DNA from 2 places in the Mesorhizobium sp. NBSH29 genome. Region 2 is predicted to be linked to the other one. Evidence: predicted binding sites of a transcription regulator. Region 2 holds the regulator's gene; the other holds the start of a gene.
The links. Region 2 encodes LexA, which represses DNA repair genes until DNA is damaged. Its sites were predicted from a motif close to TGTTCNNNNTGTGTTCNG; they were not measured.

Region 1 (5,447 bases), 600 kb from region 2:
GGTCTACCGTGACCGATGCAGCTCCCTTGGCGCCCATCGGTAACCACAGGCGACTGCGAAGATAATCGGCAAAGCGTGTCCCGGTCGCTCGTTCGAGCACGATACCCAGCATATCGGTGTTAGGCGAGGCATAGAAGAAGCGCTTGCCATGCTCCCCATCGCCCTTCTGGAGTGTGCAGAGAAATGAGAGAAGATCGCTCGGCTCAGCGCTCGGGCTCTGCGGATTCCACAGGGTAGCGCGCCGGTAGCGGTCAAACGCACCATCGGCGTCGAGATAGGATTCGTCAAAATCAAGACTGACCGTCATATCTAGTAGATCGCGCACCCTTGCTGTGGCGTAAGCTGATTTGTCGACTTCTGGCACATAGCTCGAAACGAACGCTTGCGGGTCAAGCATACCGTCGCCTGCCGCAATGCCAGCCAGCATGCCGGTGATCGATTTGGAGACAGAAAAGACAATATGCGGCAATTCTTGTCGGATCCCCTCCCTGTGCCATTCAGCAACGACCGCGCCCTCGCGCATGGCAACAAAACTGTCGGTATAGGTATCGGTCAGATGCTCGGTCGCGCTGACCAGGCTGCCGTCAGCTGTCGCAAGTCGCATCTCTTTCAGGGCGGCCGACGATGCTACCGGTTCATCCTGCCCTCGCGTGACAACCGATACCGGAACGAATTCATGTACCCTCTGAAAGCTCCAGCGGGTGTGGGGGTGAAGCCGCCAGTTGGATAGTGTGATGTCAGATCGGGAAAAAGTGTTTGTCACGAAACGCTACGCCTCTGCTGATGCTCAATGCTGTCTCCCAGACAACAGGAGCGCGAGCGGCTTCACAAGCACCTACGAAACAAAAAAGCGGGCCAGATGGCCCGCTTCTTTAGTCGCTATGAGCGACAGGATTACATGGCGTCAACCTTGGCGCAGAAATCCTTGTACTGGTCCATGGTGGCGGCCAGTTTGCATTCTTCCTTCATAGTAACCTGCTGGTCATCCTTCAGGCCCTTGAAAATGGTGGACATTTCATCATCCGTCCGCATGGTAGTCATGGTGTCGTCGGTATAGAACGGCGTCATCATGGTCTTGTCGCTCAGCACCTTCATTTGCGGCGCCGGATCTGTACCAGCGCCGGTCGTGGCGGTCTGGGCGAAGGCAGCGCCGCCGAGCGTCATGGCAACAGCGGCGATCGTGAACATCTTGAGTTTCATGTCAAATTCCTTCCGTTTGGTGTCGATCGTTAACAGGCGATCCCAGACCCAACGTGACGACAGAAGGAATGTTCCGGTATTTTGCATCGTCAAAGAATCTATTTCCACAGCACCCGGTTCGTGACGGCAAACAGTAGCCTGCTCGGCAGTGCCGCAAGAAGCCGCATGGCCACAACCATCTTCCACGGAAACGCGATATCGAAGCGCGCACTACCTAGTCCCTTCACGATATGATTTGCCGCCTCCTCAGCCGAGATCATAAAAGGCATCGGAAAATCGTTTTTGTCAGTCAGCGGGGTCTCTACAAATCCCGGGCTGATCAGGCTGAGTTGCACGCCATTCGCCATCAATTCGGGATAAAGTGACTGGCATAGGTTGATAAGGGCTGCCTTGGTAGCACCGTAAGCGGACGCGCCTGGCAGGCCAACATAGCCCACTACCGAGCCCACCACACCAATGCGCCCGGCTTTGCGCGCCATCATCGCGGGCATCACGGCGGCAAGGCAGTTTGCGGTGCCGACAAGATTGGTTGTCACCGTCGCTTCAAATTCCTTGGGGTCCAGGGTGCGTGCTGTGTCACGGCGATAGATGCCAGCGCAAAGAACGACCAGATCAACCGAACCCAGCGTCTTTTCCATCTCCGCGAACCCTGTGTCGACTGCTTCAGCATCGCGCACATCGAGTGGAACCGGCACAATATTGCCGCCGGCCTCGGCCGACAGGGCATCAAGGTCTGCCTTCGTGCGGGCACTGGCGGCAACGCGCCAACCCGTCCGGGCAAGTTTCAGTGCTACCGCCCGGCCAATTCCGGTGCCGGCACCGGTAACCCAAGCCGTGCCCGGTTGTTCCATTGACTTGCTCATACATGCTCCTTGCTACTTCAAGAAATGATACGCGCCAACGGCCTGAATGGTTCACCGCGTCGGAGACCGGCTGGACAGGTTGTCACGCCCATGTTGAACCTCTTGCGGTAAGGTGCAGGAGAACATATAGTGAACGTATGCCGCTTTCCCTCGACCAAAAACTCGCAATTCTCTCAGATGCTGCAAAGTACGATGCTTCTTGTGCCTCCAGCGGCACCGCGCGCCGCGACAGCCGCGACGGCAAGGGGCTTGGTTCGACGGAAGGTTCCGGCATTTGCCATGCCTATGCACCGGATGGCCGCTGTATCAGCCTCCTCAAGATACTGATGACGAATTTTTGTATTTATGACTGTTCCTATTGCGTCAATCGTGTCAGCTCCAATGTTCAGCGCGCCCGTTTTAGTGTGGAAGAAGTTGTGACGCTGACGCTGGAATTTTACAGGCGGAACTATATCGAAGGCCTGTTCCTCTCCTCTGGCATCATCCGCTCGCCTGACGCTACCATGGCCGACATGGTGCGGATCGCCAAAATACTGCGGGTGGACCATCAATTTCGCGGCTACATTCATCTCAAAACCATTCCCGACGCAGCGCCGGAATTGATTGAACAGGCTGGCCTTTATGCCGACCGGATCTCCATGAATGTGGAACTTCCGACCGACGCGGGCGTCGCCGCCTATGCGCCAGAAAAGGACCCGGCGCAGATCCGACGCGCGATGGCCGGTGTACGCCTCCGCCGTGAGGTGGCGTCAGAGCCCAGTCATACGGGCCGTCTTCCACGGCGCTTCGCACCTGCCGGTCAGTCTACCCAGATGATTGTCGGCGCCGATGCTTCCAACGATGCCACAATTTTGGGAACAGCAAATCGGCTGTATTCCAGCTATCATTTGAAACGCGTCTACTATTCGGCATTCTCGCCTATTCCCGACAGCTCGGTTGCCCTGCCGTTGATCCGCCCGCCGCTTCAGCGTGAGCACCGGCTCTATCAGGCTGACTGGCTGATCAGGTTTTACGGGTTCGATCTAGATGAAATTACCGGTGCGACCCAGGACGGCAATCTCGATCTCGATCTTGACCCCAAACTTGCGTGGGCACTGGCGAACCGTGGGCTCTTCCCGGTCGATGTGAACCGTGCCGGGCGGGAGCTCCTGCTGCGCGTGCCCGGTTTCGGAACCAAAACCGTATCGCGTATCCTTTCCACCCGCCGCCACCGCAGCCTGCGCTATGAGGATCTTGCCCGCCTGGGAGCCGGCATGAAAAAGGCCCGCGCCTTTGTCACCGCCAGCGGCTGGTCACCAGGTACGTTGACCGACAGTGCTGAACTGCGCGTTCGCTTTGCTCCTCCCGCCGAACAATTGGTGCTATTTTGAAATGCGCTTCATTGCTCTGCCCCGGTTAGGCACCGCGACAGCCTGGCGTGATGCAGCCCGCACTGCGCTCGTGGCTATGACCCCGCCCGATCAGCTTGTCTGGTCACGCGGCGCAGGCTCCGACGACCTTTTCAACCGCGCGAGACGCGTCTCCGATGTTTCAGCGACGGAGGGGCCGGCGCCAAGCGTTCCAAAATCTTTCGTTGAGCTTGCCGATCTGGTGATCTGGCATGCTGACCCCGAACGATTCGCCCTGCTCTATGCGCTCCTCTGGCGGCTGCGCACCGAGCCCAGGATTGTGAGCGACAGAGGTGACCCTGCCGTCGCGAAGTTACAGGCTATGGCCAAAGCGGTGCGCCGCGACATGCATAAGATGAAAGCCTTTGTGCGCTTCCGCGATGTCGGCGTGACTGGCGCGACACGGCGCAGATTCGCGGCCTGGTTCGAGCCGAGCCATTTCACGCTGGAGCCGACGGCGGGATTTTTCACGCGTCGCTTTGGTGACATGGACTGGTCAATCTTGACGCCTGATCTGTCGGCCCATTTCAGCAACGCGTCACTGACCTTTGCTGACGGCGAGCCAAAGCCCGCCCTGCCGGATGACGCCGCCGAAGCTTTGTGGGTCACCTACTTCCGCAACATCTTCAATCCGGCACGTCTCAAAGTTAACGCGATGCGCGCGGAAATGCCCAAGAAGTACTGGAAGAACCTGCCCGAAGCGTCGGCGATACCGGAACTGATCGCCACAGCAGGCGCCCGAGCCAAAGCCATGCGCGAGAATGCACCCACGCTTCCGCCCTTACGCGCCGCCCGCGTGCACGCGCATGCGCTGGCGACTGTACATGCGCGGCCCATGGAGGGCGGATTACCCGAATTTAGAACGGAACTTCGAGGCTGTACACGCTGTGCTCTCTACCGCGACGCCACGCAGGCAGTGCCCGGTGAAGGGCCGCTGGATGCTCCGTTGATGATCGTGGGAGAACAGCCGGGCGACGAGGAGGATCTTTCGGGCCGGCCCTTTGTGGGCCCCGCCGGCCGTCTGTTTGACCAAGTCGCTGCCGAGGCCGGTCTTGACCGCCACCGCGCCTACATCACCAATGCCGTAAAGCATTTCAAATATGTTGTGCGGGGCAAACGACGGCTGCACCAGCGTCCGAACAGTAATGAAATCAGCCATTGCCGCTGGTGGCTCGATGCGGAACGCGCACTGCTTAAGCCGAAGCTCATTCTGGCAATGGGAGCAAGTGCCGCCGAAGCGCTGACTGGAAGCGGGGAGGGGATTTTGAAACGGCGGGGTACTATCGAAACCACAGGTGACGGCACGCCCGTGCTGCTAACCGTGCATCCAAGTTACCTGTTGCGCCTGCCGGAAGGCACTGCCCGAATTCATGCGATTGGCAATTTTCGTCTTGATCTCGAACAAACGGCATCACGCCTGCGGATGGAATGACCGAAGTCGAAACTGAAGATAAGCAGTTTGCAGCAACATGTTTGCGATGTGATCTAGACGGCTGGAGGAGAGGAAGGGATTCGAACCCTCGAGCCCATCACTGGGCTACTCCCTTAGCAGGGGAGCGCCTTCGACCACTCGGCCACCTCTCCAACGCAACGGCTGGATAGAGAAAAGCGGACAGACAATCAATAAGCCAAGGCGATTTCCCCGAGAAATCTCCACTCTTTAATATGCAGGTCCGATTTGTTGCCCCTGCGCACCGTGCCCTCATGCCGCCGCCGTCAGCGATTCCGCTCGCTTGCGGATCAAGAGATTCGGTTATTCATGTGATTCACCCAGCATATCCGATGAAAATGATGCACTGCGGGGTCAGATGGTTACCAAGGTATGAAGGCCGAGGGTCAAATCGTGTCATTTGTGCAACAGCGATAACTCATAGAGGAGCCGTGACCCTGGGAAAGCACTGATCGTTGTTGAACCCGGCGAATCCGCTGGTAAAAGTCAGCGTCGAAGAAGGAGCGCGGTGCGTGTCTTTTTCGGAATTGGGGATGGGGCAGGGAA
Region 2 (5,447 bases):
AAATTATCGGCTCGGACATCACGACACGGGTCATGGGCCATGTGGTGTTGGTAGAACCGCAGCCAAGCGGCAGGGTCCGGCTGACCATCGATGTGGCCGCGACCGAGCGACCAACCCTGCGCTATGCGCCCGACCGGATCAGGGTCACCGCGCGCGCTATGCCCGAAGGGCTGCAGGCCGGATCGGCGGTGGCAGGCGTGGTTCGTCTGCTGCCGCCCACCGGACCGGTGCGACCGGGCAGCTATGACTTTTCGTTTCAGAGCTATTTTTCTGGCATCGGCGCGAGCGGGTTTTTTCTCATCGGGCCCGAGTTGGATGTCCGTGCGCTTAAACAAGCGGGGTGGCGCACGAACGCACTGACCTTTGTGGAAAACACCCGCAAAGGGCTTGCGGCACGGATCGCCGATGGCATTGGCGGCGTGGAGGGACAGATTGCGGCGGCGCTGGTTGTGGGTGTGCGGAGCGGCATTCCCGAACCGGTCAACGAAGCCATGCGGCGCACCGGATTGGCGCATATTCTATCTATTTCGGGTCTGCACATGGCGCTGGTAGCGGCAACTGTGATGGGATTGCTGCGCGGCATCTTCGCGCTTTTCCCGGGCTTTGCATCGCGCTATCCGGTGAAGAAATTTGCAGCCGGCGCCGCACTCGTGGCGATTTCGGCCTATCTGTTCGTCTCGGGTGCTGCAGTGGCCGCCGAGCGCAGCTACATCATGCTGGCCGTCATGTTGACGGCACTTCTGTTTGACCGCGCGGCACTGACGATGCGCAATCTGGCCATTGCTGCACTATTCGTGGTGGCTCGTTCGCCGCATGAGGTGATGGGCCCAAGCTTCCAGATGTCTTTCGCGGCAACCGCGGCGCTGATTGGCGGCTACGCTGCCTGGTCGGGGCGTCAACGAACGCCAACCCATTCAGCCATTGATACAGCTCATCTCCCGCTCCCCTACAGGATGGCCCGCAAGGCGCTATTTTATGCTGGTGGGTTAGCGCTGACGTCGCTGATCGCCGGAACAGCGACGACGCTTTTCGGCATCTATCACTTCCAGCGGATATCGCCGCTTAGCCTGGCTGCCAATCTGGCGGCAATGCCAGTGGTTTCAGCTATTGTCATGCCTTCGGCCGTAATCGGGATGGTGGCGATGCCATTCGGTCTTGATGGCTATGTGTTTGCTGTGATGGGGAAGGGGCTGTCGGCCATGCTGGCGATCGCAAACTGGTTTTCAGAACGCTCGCCCATCGATGCGGTGGGGCTCATTCCGGCAGGTTCGGTTGCAGTAATGACCGTGGCGCTCGTGCTGGCGACGCTTTCGTCGACACGGTTGAGGCTGACGGCACTGCCCTTTCTGGCAGTCGGTCTTTTCATGGCGAGCAGCCGACAACTTCCCGATGTGCTGATTTCCGAGGATGCGCGGCTTGTCGGCGTCCGGCTTGGCGACGGCGAACTGGCGGTGAACCGCAATCGCCCGAGTGCCTTCGCGATGGAGAACTGGCAGCGCGCGCTGGATACGCCCGACATTACACGACCGCGCAACGAGCCATATCAGGCCCTCGGAAACGAGGTTCCCGGCGCCATCCCGTTCCTTTGTGATGCGGGCGTGTGCATGTCGCGCCATGGCAGCGGGGCGGTGATCGCGCATGCTGCGGACGCCAAAGCGGCGCGCGGCGCATGCGCCATCGCCTCGATCATCGTGATCGACGACGCGACGGCCAAAAATATCTGTCCGGGCCAGCCTGTCGAGATCATCACCAAACGTGACCTTGCCGCGCATGGCAGTGCCGCCATTCTATTGAGCGCCACCGACCCGCCGGTCGTCACCTTTGCGATCGGAAATCACTATCGCCCATGGCACACGCAACGCCGTTTCTCACGCGAGGCACGCGGTAATCCGCCCTATCAGCGCAAGATGCGCAGCAAACCCGAAGGCGAGGCGGAAAATGCCGAGGCTGATTAACTAATAACGTCGGATGAGGCCGACAAGGCGACCCTGGACCTTGACCCGGTCGGGACCAAAGATGCGTGTCTCATAGGCGGGGTTGGCTGCTTCCAGCGCAATCGACGCACCCTTGCGGCGGAAGCGCTTCAGCGTCGCTTCCTCTTCGTCAACCAACGCGACAATGATGTCGCCCGGATTGGCTGTGTTGGCATCGCGGATGATGACCGTGTCGCCATCGAAAATGCCAGCATCGATCATCGAATCGCCGCGCACTTCCAAAGCATAATGATCGCCACCGGAGATCATTTCGGGTGGAACCATAATCGAATGCGTCTTGTGTTGAATGGCGTCGATGGGAACACCAGCAGCGATGCGGCCCATGACAGGAATCGATACTGCGGCATTGGCGTCGTCATCATTGCTGGCAGCAGGCTTGCGCATCGGTTCACTGCGCTTTCCAAGGCTGCCCTCGATGACGCTCGGCGAAAATCCGCGCTGGGTGGGAGCGAGACCCGGCGACATGGAATCAGGCAGGCGCAGCACCTCCAGGGCACGCGCCCGATTGGGCAGGCGCCGAATGAAGCCACGCTCTTCCAACGCTGTGATCAGCCGATGTATGCCCGACTTGGAAGCGAGATCGAGCGCATCCTTCATCTCGTCAAAAGAGGGGGGAATGCCTGCTTCTTTCATGCGCTCATGGATGAACATCAACAGTTCATGTTGTTTGCGCGTGAGCATGGCGGCGGACCCCCTAGATATGAATCGGATCAAAAACAAAACCAGAACAAACACTATCTGTTCCAGTTGTGTTCTGCAACCGTTTAAATTTTAATGAATACTGACAGACGTTGTTCAGCGTAACATCAGCACGGGACAGGTTTCGCCCACAGGTGCGGCCGGTGCGTGAGGCGGCCGGACAATCAGGGCATTGGCGGCAGCCAGCGTTTTTAGCATCGAGGAATCCTGTAGGGCGAAGGGCGTTGCGACCTTTGTGCCATCCTGTTCCGAGATGATTGCGCGGACATAATCCTGGCGCTGGTCGTTGGCGGCCATGGGCGTGGCAAGTACTGCCGACTGCAAGCCAGGCTCATGAGGCAGTCCACCCAGTTTGAGCAGGAGCGGCTTCAGGAACAGGTGCGAGCAGACGAGACTGGCCACCGGATTTCCAGGGAGGCCAATGATTCGCACCGTGCCATGGCGGCCGAACATCAGGGGTTTGCCGGGACGCATGGCGATCTTCCAGAAATCGAGGGTCATCCCTTGGCTTGTCAGTACATCATGGATGAGATCGTGATCTCCGACCGATGCGCCGCCCAGAGTTACAACGACATCGGCGCCAGCAGTCAGGGCCCTGTGGTAAGCTGCCGCGATCTTTTCGGCGTCGTCTTGCACGATGCCAAGGTCAAGCACCCGCGCGCCGCAATCCATGGCGATAGCGGCCACGCCAAAGCCGTTGGACGCGATGATCTGATCGGGCCTCACATTCTGGCTGCCGGGCGGCTGTAATTCGTCGCCGGTGGCAATGATAGCAACGAGCGGAGCCTTGATGACATCGAGCTGCGCATGGTTGGCAGCGGCAGCGAGCGAGAGGGCTGCGGGGTCAAGCTTGCGGCCGGCGTCGAGCAGCGGATCGCCGGTTTCGAAATCAAGCCCGGGTTTGCGGATATGACGGCCTGCGGCGACTGTTTCGACAGCCTCGACGGTGCCGCTGTCAAAGCGACGAGCATTTTCCTGGATCAGGATGGTGTCGGCACCTGGCGGCACCGGCGCACCAGTGAATATTCGCACGGCCTCGCCGGGGCCGACCGAGCCGTCGAACTGGTGGCCGGCCGGAGCCTCGCCGATAAGGCGCAGCATTACCGGTACGGTTGCGACGTCTGCGGCGCGCACCGCATAGCCATCCATCGCCGAGGCGGGAAAGGGGGGCTGCGTCCGGAGCGCAGCCACCGGGAAGGCCAAAACCCTGCCGGCGGCCTGCGCCAGCGTAACTGATTCTGCAGAGCCCGGCGTGACATCGGAGAGCAGTCGGGACAGCGCTTCCTCGACAGGCAGCAGCGCCATGTCAGTCGCCCCTGTCGGCGGCGGAAAAGGGACCGGATTTGCCGCCGGTCTTTTCGACGACGCGGATGCCGGTGATGGTCATGGCGCGGTCGACGGCCTTGGCCATGTCGTAGATGGTCAGGCAGGCGACGGACGCGGCCGTCAGCGCTTCCATCTCGACACCGGTCTTGCCGGTCACGCGCGCCAGCGCTGTGACGCGCAGGCCGGGTAAGGTGTCTTCCGGCTCGATGTCCACACTAACCTTGGTCAACAGCAACGGGTGGCAAAGCGGGATAAGTTCATGCGCCTTCTTGGCCGCCATGATGCCGGCTATGCGGGCAGTACCCAGCACGTCGCCCTTTTTGGCATTGCCGTCGAGGATCATCCGCAGGGTTTCAGGCTGCATTACCACGCAGCCCTCGGCTATTGCCGTGCGCTCGGTGTCAGCCTTGGCACCGACATCGACCATATGGGCTTCGCCAGTGGCGGTAATATGGGAGAGGGCTGGTTTGTCGGCCATGGGTGTCAGGCAGCCTGTTCGGCCAGCAGTTGGCGCGTTGCCTCCGCTACGTCAGGCTTGCGCATCAAGCTTTCGCCCACCAGGAAGGTAGTGATGCCGCAGGCGGCGAGCCGCTGGCAATCGGAATGGCTGGAAATGCCGCTTTCACCGACCAGAAGGCGATCATCCGGAACCAGTTTTGACAGGCGCTCAGACGTTTCGAGACTGGTCTCGAATGTGCGCAGATTGCGGTTGTTGATGCCGAGCATCGGTGACGACAGGTTTAGCGCGCGCTCAAGTTCGGCTTCGTCGTGAACCTCGATGAGGACGTCCATGTCGAGTTCAAAGGCGGTTTCTTCAAGCAGTTTTGCAGCGTCGTCCGAAAGGCATGCCATGATCAGCAAAATGGCGTCGGCATCCCACAGCCTGGCTTCATAGATCTGGTAGGGGTCGAACATGAAATCCTTACGCAGCGCCGGAAGCATGCACGCCGCGCGTGCGTCTGTCAGGAATTTCGGGGCGCCCTGAAACGAAGGCGTGTCGGTGAGAACCGACAGGCATGCCGCTCCGCCCGCTTCGTAGGCTTTCGCCAATTCGGGCGGATCGAAATCGGTGCGGATCAACCCTTTGGAAGGGCTCGCTTTTTTGATCTCGGCGATCAGGCCATATTGCCCTGCACGCTGCTTGCTTTCAAGCGCTGCAAGAAAGTCGCGCGGATGCTGCCTGTTGGCCAGACGGGCTTTTACCTCGGAAAGCGGAAGAGCGGCTTTCGCAGCCTCAATTTCCTGGCGCTTGTAGATCTCGATTCGGGATAAAATATCAGACATAGCTAGTGCCGTTTGAAACCGTGATCAAAGCCTCAAGAACTTTTGCTGCTCGACCGCTGTCAATCGCATTGGCGGCTGCGGTCGCGCCTTCGTGCAGGGTTGCTGCCGTTCCGGCGACGACAAGACCGGCACCGGCATTCATCA

Region 1: a site for LexA is predicted at 2,182-2,199, ahead of GA830_RS11285 (putative DNA modification/repair radical SAM protein). Genes of this name have one in related genera too.

Annotation. Positions count from the first base shown of each region.
Region 1 is NZ_CP045492.1:2,265,645-2,271,091, forward strand. It holds gene GA830_RS11270 (serine hydrolase domain-containing protein) at 1-763, opposite strand, end outside; gene GA830_RS11275 (hypothetical protein) at 895-1,200, opposite strand; gene GA830_RS11280 (SDR family NAD(P)-dependent oxidoreductase) at 1,299-2,063, opposite strand; gene GA830_RS11285 (putative DNA modification/repair radical SAM protein) at 2,201-3,433, shown strand; gene GA830_RS11290 (UdgX family uracil-DNA binding protein) at 3,435-4,883, shown strand; tRNA gene GA830_RS11295 (tRNA-Ser) at 4,946-5,035, opposite strand.
Region 2 is NZ_CP045492.1:2,867,064-2,872,510, reverse strand. It holds gene GA830_RS14260 (ComEC/Rec2 family competence protein) at 1-1,955, shown strand, start outside; gene lexA (transcriptional repressor LexA) at 1,956-2,675, opposite strand; gene GA830_RS14250 (molybdopterin molybdotransferase MoeA) at 2,790-3,998, opposite strand; gene moaC (cyclic pyranopterin monophosphate synthase MoaC) at 4,000-4,497, opposite strand; gene trpC (indole-3-glycerol phosphate synthase TrpC) at 4,503-5,303, opposite strand; gene trpD (anthranilate phosphoribosyltransferase) at 5,296-5,447, opposite strand, start outside.